2 regions of the Undibacterium sp. FW305-107 genome follow, and region 2 is predicted to be linked to the other one. Evidence: riboswitches for the same ligand, from Rfam matches in the RefSeq annotation. Region 2 holds a riboswitch; the other holds the start of a gene.
What was found. A riboswitch is a leader RNA that binds a small molecule or an ion and turns the genes downstream of it on or off. The one in region 2 is predicted to bind thiamine pyrophosphate.
Positions count from the first base shown of each region.

Region 1: it holds a riboswitch for thiamine pyrophosphate, as region 2 does, so the genes downstream of both, thiC (phosphomethylpyrimidine synthase ThiC) here and AC3WQT_RS04965 (TonB-dependent siderophore receptor) in region 2, are expected to answer to the same signal.

Region 1 covers NZ_JBYTAV010000001.1:860,336-866,081, reverse strand. Annotated here, with positions in the region: gene AC3WQT_RS04005 (tetratricopeptide repeat-containing diguanylate cyclase) at 57-2,192, shown strand; TPP riboswitch at 2,263-2,364, shown strand; gene thiC (phosphomethylpyrimidine synthase ThiC) at 2,449-4,362, shown strand; gene thiS (sulfur carrier protein ThiS) at 4,365-4,565, shown strand; gene AC3WQT_RS03990 (thiazole synthase) at 4,665-5,456, shown strand; gene thiD (bifunctional hydroxymethylpyrimidine kinase/phosphomethylpyrimidine kinase) at 5,467-5,746, shown strand, end outside.
Region 2 covers NZ_JBYTAV010000002.1:196,182-201,927, forward strand. Annotated here, with positions in the region: gene AC3WQT_RS04955 (Ppx/GppA phosphatase family protein) at 1-688, shown strand, start outside; gene AC3WQT_RS04960 (hypothetical protein) at 750-1,268, opposite strand; gene AC3WQT_RS04965 (TonB-dependent siderophore receptor) at 1,428-3,557, opposite strand; TPP riboswitch at 3,626-3,724, opposite strand; gene rarD (EamA family transporter RarD) at 3,774-4,670, opposite strand; gene AC3WQT_RS04975 (cobalamin-binding protein) at 4,753-5,655, opposite strand; gene panC (pantoate--beta-alanine ligase) at 5,655-5,746, opposite strand, start outside.

The DNA.
Region 1 (5,746 bases), on a different contig from region 2:
TTGCTGCAGCCTTGATAAAAATTATTAGAGACTCGGATCGATCAATGAGGGCTTGCATGTTGCAGCTTCAACTACCTAAATGGCAAACCAGCCTGATGCCGGGTTTGCTGGCTATCTTCTTGCTATGCATGAACACGACGGCACATGCGCAAGCTAAACCTCAAGCTGATTTTTCTGAGATCGAAGCGATACATACGCTGTCTGACCGTGACAATACCGCCGCACTCAAACAACTGCAGGAATACAAAGACAAATTAGGCAAGGATGCAGATTACTTCTTGCGGGCCGAAGTCCTGAAGACACTGATAGGCATCTTGTATGACGCTGGCAAGATCAAGGAAGCCGATGCTGCCAATGCAGAGTTGCTGCAACTCGCCAGGTTGCAAAAAGATAATGACATGATCAACATGGCGCTGATAGGTGAAGCCTTTCAGTTACTGGATCAGGGCAAGTTTGCCATGGCACTGGTGAAGCTCAATGATATACAGCAAAGCCTGCGTGATTCAAAAAATGCGGAAGTACTCATGCGCCTGAATATCGCCTTCGGCATGGTGCAACTGGCGATAGGTAATTTTGATAAATCCCTGCCTTATTTTCTTGAGGCGCTGAAACTGGCAGATCAGATACCAAGAAGGCGTGCCCAGGCCAAGATGTACCGCATGGAATCCATCGCCAGGCTATATCTGAATATGCACAATGCTGAAAAGTCCCTGGAAACTGCCAACGATGCATTGGCGATGCAGCCTAAAATAGAATCACCCAAGATTACCTCATCCTTGCAAATGACACGTGGTCTGGCACTGATAGACCTTGGGCGCCATGATGAAGCTCTGGAAGCTTACAAGACGGTATTGCAGATATCCACTGAAGCTGGCATGCCAGCCGTGGCGGCAACCGCTTTGGGCAATATTGCTGATTATTACCTGCATGTGCGCAAGTTCACCGAGGCCGAGCGCGCCGCCCGCTTCTCCCTGGAAAAAGCCCAGGCCGTGAATGACCCTTTTGCAATTGCCATCGCCAAAGCGAATATAGGTTTTGCGCTGGCAGGACAAAAGAAATTTTCTCAGGGTATAGGTTTCATCAACGAGGCCAAGAAGTTTTTCATGGAGACAGGTTCCAAGTCGGATGTGGAAAACCTGCTCAGCGAAATTGGCAATATGTACGAAGCCGCTGACATGTATAAAGAAGCGTTGGCAACCGTACGTGAACAACAAAAACTCAGTGATGAATTATTCCGCTCTGATCGCGCGCGGGCTGTAGCCACCCTGCAAGAACAATTCAATGCCCAGCAAAGACAAAAACAGATTGAATTGCTGGCGCGTGAAAACCAGCTCAAGGATGCCGACATCAAAAACCGCCAGTTGCAGCAAGTGGTGTTGATGCTGGCTGCCATCATCATGGTGATGGTGGGTGTAGTCGTCTTCTTCTTGTACAGACGGGTACGCAAGACCAATGAAAAACTGCGCGAAGTGAATGAGCAACTTGAATTTCATGCCGTGCGTGATCCCCTGACTGGTTTATATAACCGCCGCTCTTTTGTCGATATGATGAAGGGCAGAGTCATATTGCCGGAAGGTGAAAGGCGCGAAGATGCGCTTGATAATCCGGATTGTTTAATTCTCATGGATATCGATCACTTCAAAAATATCAATGACAGCTTTGGTCATGCAACCGGCGATGCTGTCCTGATAGAAGTGGCGCGCCGTTTGCGCAGTACAGTGCGCGATAGCGACATGGTGTTGCGCTGGGGTGGGGAAGAGTTTTTGATTTATTCCCCACGCTCTAATCCTGCACAACTCAAGGGACTGGTAGAGCGTATTTTGCGTAGCATCGGTGAAGAGAACATCGAAGTCGAGGGCGCCAGTGTGCCTGTTACCTTGACTGCAGGTTTCATCAGCCTGCCATTTTCTGGCTTGCCAGAAGCAGTTTGCAACTGGGAAAAAGCGCTGCAAATTGCCGACATGGCGTTATATCTGGGCAAGGTCAATGGCCGCAACCGTGCCTATGGTGTCAGTAAATTATTGATTGCCTATGAAGAAGCCTTGCCGGTACTGGATCATGATTTGTCGGCCGCCATCAAGGCGGGTATGGTCGAATTGGTAGAAGTGCATGGGCCAGTAAAACTGCCGGAAAGCAATCTTGCACCATCGTCAACAATGCAAGATACAGAATTGGCCAGCGAAATCAAATAAAGCACCAGAGTTTAAAAAAGTCGTATAATCTGCCGTCGTCGCGGTTCTGGATTTAATTCAGAACCCGAAGAAAAAATGCTAGGGGTCCTGCCATCAATTTTGTTGGCGGGTGAGAAATACCCTCGAACCTGATCTGGATAATGCCAGCGAAGGGAAGCTGCCGAAGTTTGTGCCGCCTGTGTTATGTATTGATCTGCGCGCACCAGTTTTGGAAACTCCTTTGCTGGCTCCATGCCAACAAAGCAAAGGAGCCAAAATGAACGCCAACCCGCAATTCCTGTCCGCTACCGCTACGGTAGACGAGGCAGCCATTCAGCCACTGCCGAATTCCCGCAAGACCTATGTACAGGGTAGCCGCCCCGATATCCGCGTACCCATGCGTGAAATCAGCCAGTCAGATACACCAGCCATGTTTGGTTCGGAGAAAAATCCACCTATCTATGTCTACGATACCTCCGGCCCCTACACCGACCCTGAAGTAAAAATCGATATCCGCTCTGGCCTGGCATCCGTACGCGGTGCCTGGATAGCCGAGCGTAATGACACTGAAGAACTGGCTGGCCCGACATCTGAATACGGCATCGCCCGCCTGCATGACCCCAAGCTGGCTGAATTGCGCTTCAATCTGAAACGCCTGCCACGGCGCGCACTGGCAGGCAAGAATGTCTCGCAAATGCACTATGCACGCCAGGGTATCATCACACCTGAAATGGAATTTGTTGCAATACGCGAAAACCTGCGCAGGAAAGAATATCTCGAAAACCTGAAAGCCTCTGGCCCCATGGGCAGCAAGCTGGCAGAAGTCATGGGCCGCCAGCATCCGGGTCAGTCTTTCGGGGCCGCGATCCCTGAAGAAATCACGCCAGAATTCGTACGCTCGGAAATCGCCCGTGGCCGTGCGATTATTCCTGCGAATATCAATCATCCTGAAATCGAACCGATGATCATAGGCCGTAATTTCCTGGTCAAGATCAATGCCAATATCGGTAATTCTGCAGTGACCTCTTCCATCGGTGAAGAAGTAGAAAAAATGACCTGGGCAATACGCTGGGGTGGCGACAATGTCATGGATCTTTCCACTGGCAAGCACATACATGAAACCCGTGAGTGGATCATCCGCAATTCACCCGTACCTATCGGCACCGTGCCCATCTATCAGGCACTGGAAAAAGTGAATGGCAAAGCAGAAGACCTGACCTGGGAAATTTTCCGTGACACGCTCATTGAACAAGCTGAGCAAGGTGTCGATTACTTCACCATCCATGCAGGCGTGCGTCTGCAATATGTGCCGATGACAGCCAAGCGCCTGACCGGTATCGTTTCACGCGGTGGTTCCATCATGGCGAAATGGTGTCTGGCCCATCATAAAGAAAGCTTCCTGTACGAGCATTTCGAAGACATTTGCGAAATCATGAAAGCCTATGATGTGTCTTTCAGCCTCGGCGATGGCCTGCGTCCAGGTTCCATCTATGATGCCAATGATGAAGCACAGTTAGGTGAATTGAAAACCCTGGGTGAACTGACGCAGATCGCCTGGAAACATGATGTGCAAGTCATGATAGAAGGCCCGGGCCATGTGCCCATGCATCTCATCAAGGAAAACATGGACCTGCAACTTGAGCAATGCCATGAAGCGCCTTTTTATACTCTCGGCCCTCTGACGACTGACATCGCCCCCGGCTACGACCACATCACTTCCGGCATAGGCGCGGCACAGATAGGCTGGTACGGCACTGCCATGCTGTGCTACGTGACACCGAAAGAACATTTGGGTTTGCCAAACAAGGTCGACGTCAAGGATGGCATCATCACTTACAAGATCGCCGCCCATGCAGCCGACCTGGCAAAAGGCCACCCAGGTGCGCAGATACGTGACAATGCTCTTTCCAAGGCGCGCTTTGAATTCCGCTGGGAAGACCAGTTCAACATCGGTCTCGACCCCGACAAGGCACGTGAATTCCATGATGAAACACTGCCCAAAGATTCTGCCAAGGTCGCCCATTTCTGCTCCATGTGCGGCCCGCATTTCTGCTCCATGAAAATCACGCAGGAAGTGCGCGACTATGCCAATGCGCAGGGTATCAGCGAGATCCAGGCGCTGAAACAGGGTATGGAAGTCAAAGCCGTCGAGTTCATCAAATCCGGTGCGGAAATCTACAAGAAGCAATAGCCATGGTGGAGATACAGCTTAATGGAGAAAAACGGCAATTGGCGAGCGTGCTGCTGGCGGATTTGATTGCCGAACTGAATTTGTCGCAGCAGGCAATTGCGGTGGCGGTGAACCGGCAGATTATCCCGCGGTCGCGATGGCCAGAGCATCAGTTGCAAGTGGATGATAAGGTTGATGTAGTCAGGGCGATTGGTGGCGGTTGATTCGTTCGTTGATTGCAGGTTGGGCTGGTAGGGCCGGCCCAACCTGCAAATTCGCCCGGCGATGTATTGCTTAGCGCTCACAAATTTGAAAGAATTTTTATGCAAACAGAAAACGACCAAGGCTTAACCATAGCCGGCAAAACCTACCGCTCCCGCCTGCTGGTTGGCAGCGGCAAATACAAAGACCTTGAACAAACCCGCCTGGCGACAGAAGCCAGCGGTGCAGAGATCATCACGGTAGCAATCCGTCGCGTGAACATAGGGCAAGACCCGAATGCCCCCAGTTTGCTGGACGTAGTGCCACCGAGTAAATACACCATACTGCCCAACTCGGCGGGTTGTTATAACGCCGAAGATGCGGTGTACACCCTGCGACTGGGGCGTGAGTTATTGGGTGGTCACAAGCTGTGCAAGCTTGAAGTATTGGGCGACGAGAAAACCCTGTTCCCGAATATGCCCGAAACATTGAAGGCAGCGAAAACCCTGGTGCAGGATGGTTTCGACGTCATGGTATATTGCAGTGATGATCCCATACAGGCACGCATGCTGGAAGACATAGGCTGCGTCGCCATCATGCCGCTGGCCTCCTTGATAGGTTCAGGTATGGGTATCTTGAATCCCTGGAATCTGTCGCTGATCATAGACCAGTCCAAAGTGCCGGTACTGGTGGATGCCGGTGTAGGTACGGCATCTGATGCAGCGATAGCCATGGAACTGGGTTGCGATGGGGTGTTGATGAATACGGCAATCGCTGGCGCCAAAGATCCGGTACGCATGGCACGTGCCATGGGTCTCGCAGTCGAGGCTGGACGTGAAGCATTTCTGGCGGGGCGCATGCCACGCAAGTTTGCAGCATCACCATCGTCACCGATGGCTGGCCGCATTGTCTGATCTTCGTTTAATGAAAGCAACTAAGCGTCCCTGTGTGCTGGTATTTGCCGGGCATGACCCCAGTGGCGGTGCTGGCATACAGGCAGATATAGAAGCCATCGCCGCGCAGGGCGCACATGCCTTGCCGGTGATTACTGCATTGACCGTGCAGGATAACGATCACGCTTATGCCGTGCATGCAGTCGATGTGCAAATCATCTTGCAGCAGGCAATGACGCTGGTGGCAAAAATACCGGTCAAGGTCATCAAGCTTGGCATCGTTGCGCACAAAAAAAATGCGACGGCGATTG
Region 2 (5,746 bases):
TGTCGCCATGGTGGTTGGTGGCCTGGCCATACTCATCGGTCTCATGACGGAATTTAACATCAGTGTCTTGCTACCGATAGAAGCCGGTCTGCGCATGGGGGTGATGTGGGATTTGTATTTGCGCGCAACCAAGCGTGATCGCCGCGAAGTTGCCGTGCAGTCGTTTGCCAATTTGTTCCGTACAGATATGTCCCGGGCAAACCGGGTGGCGGATATGGTGAAGTCCCTGTATCTGCAATTGAAACCTGCTGGCGACACTTATGTGCGCTTATTGCAATGGAGTGCGACCTTGCATGAAGTCGGCATGGCGATCTCGCATACCGGCTACCACAAGCATGGTGCTTACATGATAGAGAACGCTGATATGGCGGGCTTTACCACGCGCGAGCAAAGAGTGATGAGCAAGCTCATCCTCAGTCAGAAAGGTAATCTGCGCAAAGTCGGCGATGGCCTGGCTGACCAGGATTTTGCCAAGGCAGTGCTGGCACTGCGCCTGGCAGTGATGCTCATGCATTCACGCGCAGAAATTGATTTTGAAGATGTGCGCCTGAAGATGAAGGGCAGGGTTGAATTGGAAATGAAACGCGACTGGGTCAGCGTCCACCCTACAGTTGCTTACTGGCTGCAAAAAGAAATTGAAGCCTGGCGTGAGATAGGCATAGATTTTCTGGTCAGGGCAAACGTGTAATTTTTCCAGCGCCTTGCTTCTCATTCCTTGCCTTCACGATTGTGCTGGGCAAGGGGCGCAATCAAATGCAGTCAGCGACCATGATGGACCTGAATACGCGGCCCAGGCGTTTGCCTGACTTGTTATAGACTTCAAAAATTACAGTGCCGCCAAATTTGTTGGCTTTACTACCCGCCCCGCCCACCATATCGTAATAATGAACCTTGCTCACTTCTTTTAAAGGGAATGAGACGAGTGGCTTTTCTCCGGCATAGGGGTTTTGCTGCAATTTATGGATATGAATGAGGGACGTCTCTGCCTCATTGAGCTTGCCAAAGGCGGCTGAATAGGGGTCTGTCTCATAGTCCAGTGCAGGCGATATCAAATACTCTTTCATCTTTATATCCGGATTGGCGGGCTTGCCGTCAATTTCCCCTGCGAGCCTGCCATCTGCCAGTTTGTCTATCCGTATTTCAAACTGCCGTTTGCCATTCCCAAAATCGGGGAAACTGGCGCGGCATTTAAATACTTCTTCCGCGCTTGCAAGGCTGGCGAGCAGGCTGCCTGCGATCACAAAAATATACTTGAAGGTATTCATCATGTCCTTACCCATAGGTTTGCTTGAATGCGAGCCTTAAGGATGACATAGTCTGTATCTAATGCCACGTATAGACTGAAAAGTATTAAATAGCAGTACTGCGGGCAATAAAAAAGCGATGCCAGATAAACTGGCATCGCTTTTTGAGCAAGGCATGCTGTATCAGAAATCGAATTGTGCCGACACTTTATAAGTACGTGGAGCACCAGGGAATAAATACCCACCCAGTGATTGCGTCACATCACGCCAGTAAAACTTGTCCAGCGCATTATCGATATTAAAGCGCAGGGTAGTGGCAGTACCACCAATTTGCGTTGCATAGCGCGCACCCAGATTGACGACATGATAGCCAGGCACGGTAACGCTGTTGTCCGGGCTGAATGCCTTGCTGCTGGCATATTGCCAACTTGCATTCACATTCAAACCCTTGACTTCAGCCACTGCATAATCAGCATACACAGTCGATTTGAAGCGTGGCACATTCATGACACGTTTGTCGTCCAGGCTGCTGATGCCGGTGTTTTGCTGTTTGGCATCCAGTGCAGTCAGGCTGGCACCCAGATTCAATTGTGAGGTCAGCTTGCCCTGGGCAGAGAGCTCCAGACCGGTATGCAGGGCTTCACCATTGCTGACGTAGGTATTGCTGCTATTGGTATATTCCAGGGGCTTCTTGATGCGGAAGATGGCTGCAGACAGGCTCAGGTCACGCTGCACATCTGCCTTCACGCCAAATTCAATTTGTGTGGATTTGCCCGGGTTCAGCATTTTGTTTTCATTGCTGGTGCCAAAAGGGGCGATACCACCATGTTCCAGGCCTTGCGCAAAACTGCCGTATACAGAAACTTGCTGTACTGGTTTGAATACCAATGCGACCGTCGACAGGAACTTGTTCTGGTCATAGCCAGGATTATCGAATTGCGTGCGCGAGATATTCAGATGACGCAGACCCAGATGCAACTTCAGATTGTCTTGCAGGCTGATAATGTCTTGTACAAATACTGACCATTCCTTGTCAGTGCGACGCAAGAAGACCGGGCCTGTTTTATTTGCCGATGGCATTACGCTGATAGGGCGGAACAAATTGCTGCTGCCAGCATAGTCATACACATAGTCACCAAAATAATCTTTACGCTGTGAATTGCTAAGACCAACAGCCAGTTCGTGCTGCATGCCACCCACATTGAATTTGCCATTCAACAGGGCCTGCGTACCCCACAGTGATTTGGACTCATTTACGCTTTGGTAGTCATACACATCATAGTCACCGTTCGCGCAATAACCTGGATACAGATTGGTGGCACCACAGCCGTATGGGAAGGCTGTGTAGTCGTCGCGCTTGAATTCATGCTTGTTGGCAGAGACACTGGCGCGCCAGTCTGCATTGATCTGGTATTCAAAACGCAGACCCAGATTGCTGTTACGGGTATCTACCGGTCTTGCCCACGGCTGGGCATTCAGCATCAAGTCAGCAGGTACACCACGCGGCAATTCAGTGCCATTGAATAATTGAAAACCTGGTACCGACAATTGCGATTTGTGCTGGTAGTCAGCATCGATTTGCAACAGGGCTTGTGGTGTGATGTGCCAGTCAAATGCGGCAGAGACAAATTGGCGGTTACCGTCGGCGCCTTTGACATAAGAGCGCAGGCGTTCACCCGCTGCATTGATGCGGAAGCCAAATTGCTTGTCGCTGGAATTGTCGCTAATATCGGCGGCGCCATATACAGTGCCGCGCTCGCTGATTTCAAATGTGGCAGAGCGAACTGCATAGCTGGCAGGGCGTTTGATCACATAATTAATGATGCCGCCTGGTGTGCCAAAGCCGGCCTGGAAGCCTGCTATGCCCTTGAGTATTTCTACACGCTCCTTATTTTCCAAAGGAATGGAAGCATCACCAGGAATGGCAAAACCGTCCTTGCGGTAGCTGCTGGAATTATCCAGGGCAAAGCCACGTATCGAGAATTGCTCGGCATAACCAATGGCGTTATACGCATCATTGACACTGGCATCATATTTCATCGCATCCGTGGTCTGGCGTATGCGCAGGTCCTGCATCTGCGTTACGCTGAAGGCATTGACTGAGTTAGGCGTATCCAGCAATGCCGCATCAATAAAGCCTGTGACCTTGCTGCGTTCGACCTTGGTTTCGGTACCCTTGCTGCCTGTGATCGTCACTTCTGGCAGCGATTTATCATTGCCAGGTGTATTTTGGGCATGCGCAGATGATAGCAACAGGCAAGCCTGGGCGATGGAGAGGGCGATGACGGTGGGGCGTACAGTAAAGTCAGACATGGTGTGCTCTTGGTTTGCTTTTAATGCGTTGTGGATGACAGCGCGGGAGCAAACAAAGAAGCAGGAGGGACCGGGACTTTGCGCTTCCCTTCGCTGGCATTATCCAGATCAGGTAGAAGGGACTCTCTCACCCGGAAATATTATTTCCAGGACCCCTAGCGTAGGCTGCAGTTTAACACGAAACCATTTATATAGCCTTTTTGCGGCAATTGGCGCTTAGCTGCCTGGCTTTACTTCCATTTTGACAGTACGGAAATTGCGCCACAAACCTTCAGCTGAATAGACGACCAGCGCTGCCCAAATGGCGATAAAGCCTGCCAGTTTGTTGGAGTCGAAAGGCTCGTGATATAGCCAGACGCCCAGCAGTAACTGCACCAGCGGCGAGATGTATTGCAGCAATCCTAGTGTCGTCATCGGTATGCGCCTTGCACCGGCAGCAAACAATAATAAGGGAATGGCAGTGATAGGGCCGCTGATGAGCAGCAGCATCTTGATATCCATACTGTTGGCGATGAAGCTGTTTTGCCCTTGCAAAGTCATCCAGCATAGCCAGCCAAACGCAAATGGGAAGAGCAGGGCGGTTTCCAGTGACAAGCCTTCCAGCGCACCCAGGGCAGAGGTCTTGCGCAGCAAGCCATAAGTGCCAAAGGTCGCTGCCAACACCAGGCCTATCCATGGCAGGTGACCAGTCTGTATGGTCAACCAGGCGACGCCGACAGCAGCCAGGGCTACTGACAGCCATTGGCCAGGGCGCAGTTTTTCACGCAGCAAGACTGAGCCTATGAGAATATTGACGAGAGGCGTGATGAAATAGCCAAGGCTGGCATCAACGATGTGGCCATGATTGACGGCCCAGATATAGACGAACCAGTTGGCGGACAACAGCACCGCACTCAGGGCAAAGCCGCCTATCAGTTTTGGTTGTCTGATTGCTGTGCTGACCCAGGCCCATTGCTTGCGCCAGGTCAGAACACCAACCAGGAATAGCAATGACCACAGCATGCGGTTCAGCAAGATTTCCAGGGCAGGGACGTCGTGCAGGGTTTTGAAATAAATGGGGAACAGGCCCCAGAGGAAATACGCGGAGCCTGCAAACAAAATACCTTGGCGCATGAGTAGCAATCAATCTGTAAGGCTTGCGGCAGCAAGCAAGACAAACATTATCGCTTGAATAGAAATTGTTTGCTGCCAGCGCCTATTTGCTTCTTGCTGTGGCCAGGTGCTTGCATAGAGCTTCGGTACCATCGAGTATGCGCGGCCCGGCGCGATTCAGCCAGTCACCTTTGATTGTGTAGAAGTTGTTTTTCTTTACGGCTGTCAGGATGGGGTATTGCTTCCAGTCTGCCATGCTGTCGATATTTTCACCGCTGCTGAAGATGACATCAGGGTTCGCCGCCAGCACTGCTTCATTGGTGATGGTGGAGCTCAATTCTTTGAGCTGGCCAAATACATTTTTGCCGCCGCACAAACGTATGGAGTCGGACACCATATGCGTGTCATTGATAGTCATCAATGGCCTGCGTATCATTTGATAATACACGCTTACCGGTGTCGCCCCGCTTGGCAATTGATAAGTCTTGCGCAGATTATCGAGACGCTGCCTGAACTTTTGGGCATTGGTTTTGCCAGTACTTTCAGTGCCAGCCAATGTCGCCAGTCTTTCTATTGATGTTGCCACCATTTCAAAATTATGGGGCTCACTTTCAAAGACAGTGATGTGATTGCTGCGCAATTTATTGGCCAGGATTTTGGCATTGCCCGTACCCCAGACAATGACCAGATCTGGTTTGAGGGAGAGCAGACGCTCCAGGTCCAGTGCGAAAATATTGCCTATCGAAGGCAGTTTTTTTGCCGCCTCGGGATAGTCGCTGTAATCGGTCACTGCGATGATGTTATTTGCCGCACCAGCCTCGAACAGCATCTCGGTAATATGCGGCGCCAGGCTGACGATGCGTTGCGCGGGTTTCTCTACAGTAACCTGGCGTTGTGCATCATCCAGTACCGTGATGGATGCATGGGCAACAACAGGTAAGGCCAGGCTCACGATAAGGCAGCTTGCAAGTGCAAGGCTGCCTGTTAGCAATTGAAAGCGACGCATCAAATTTCCAGATTGTCGATCAGTCGCGTGCCACCTAGTTTAGCAGCCGCCACCACAACCAGCGGTGATTGCTGGGCGATATCACCAGCAG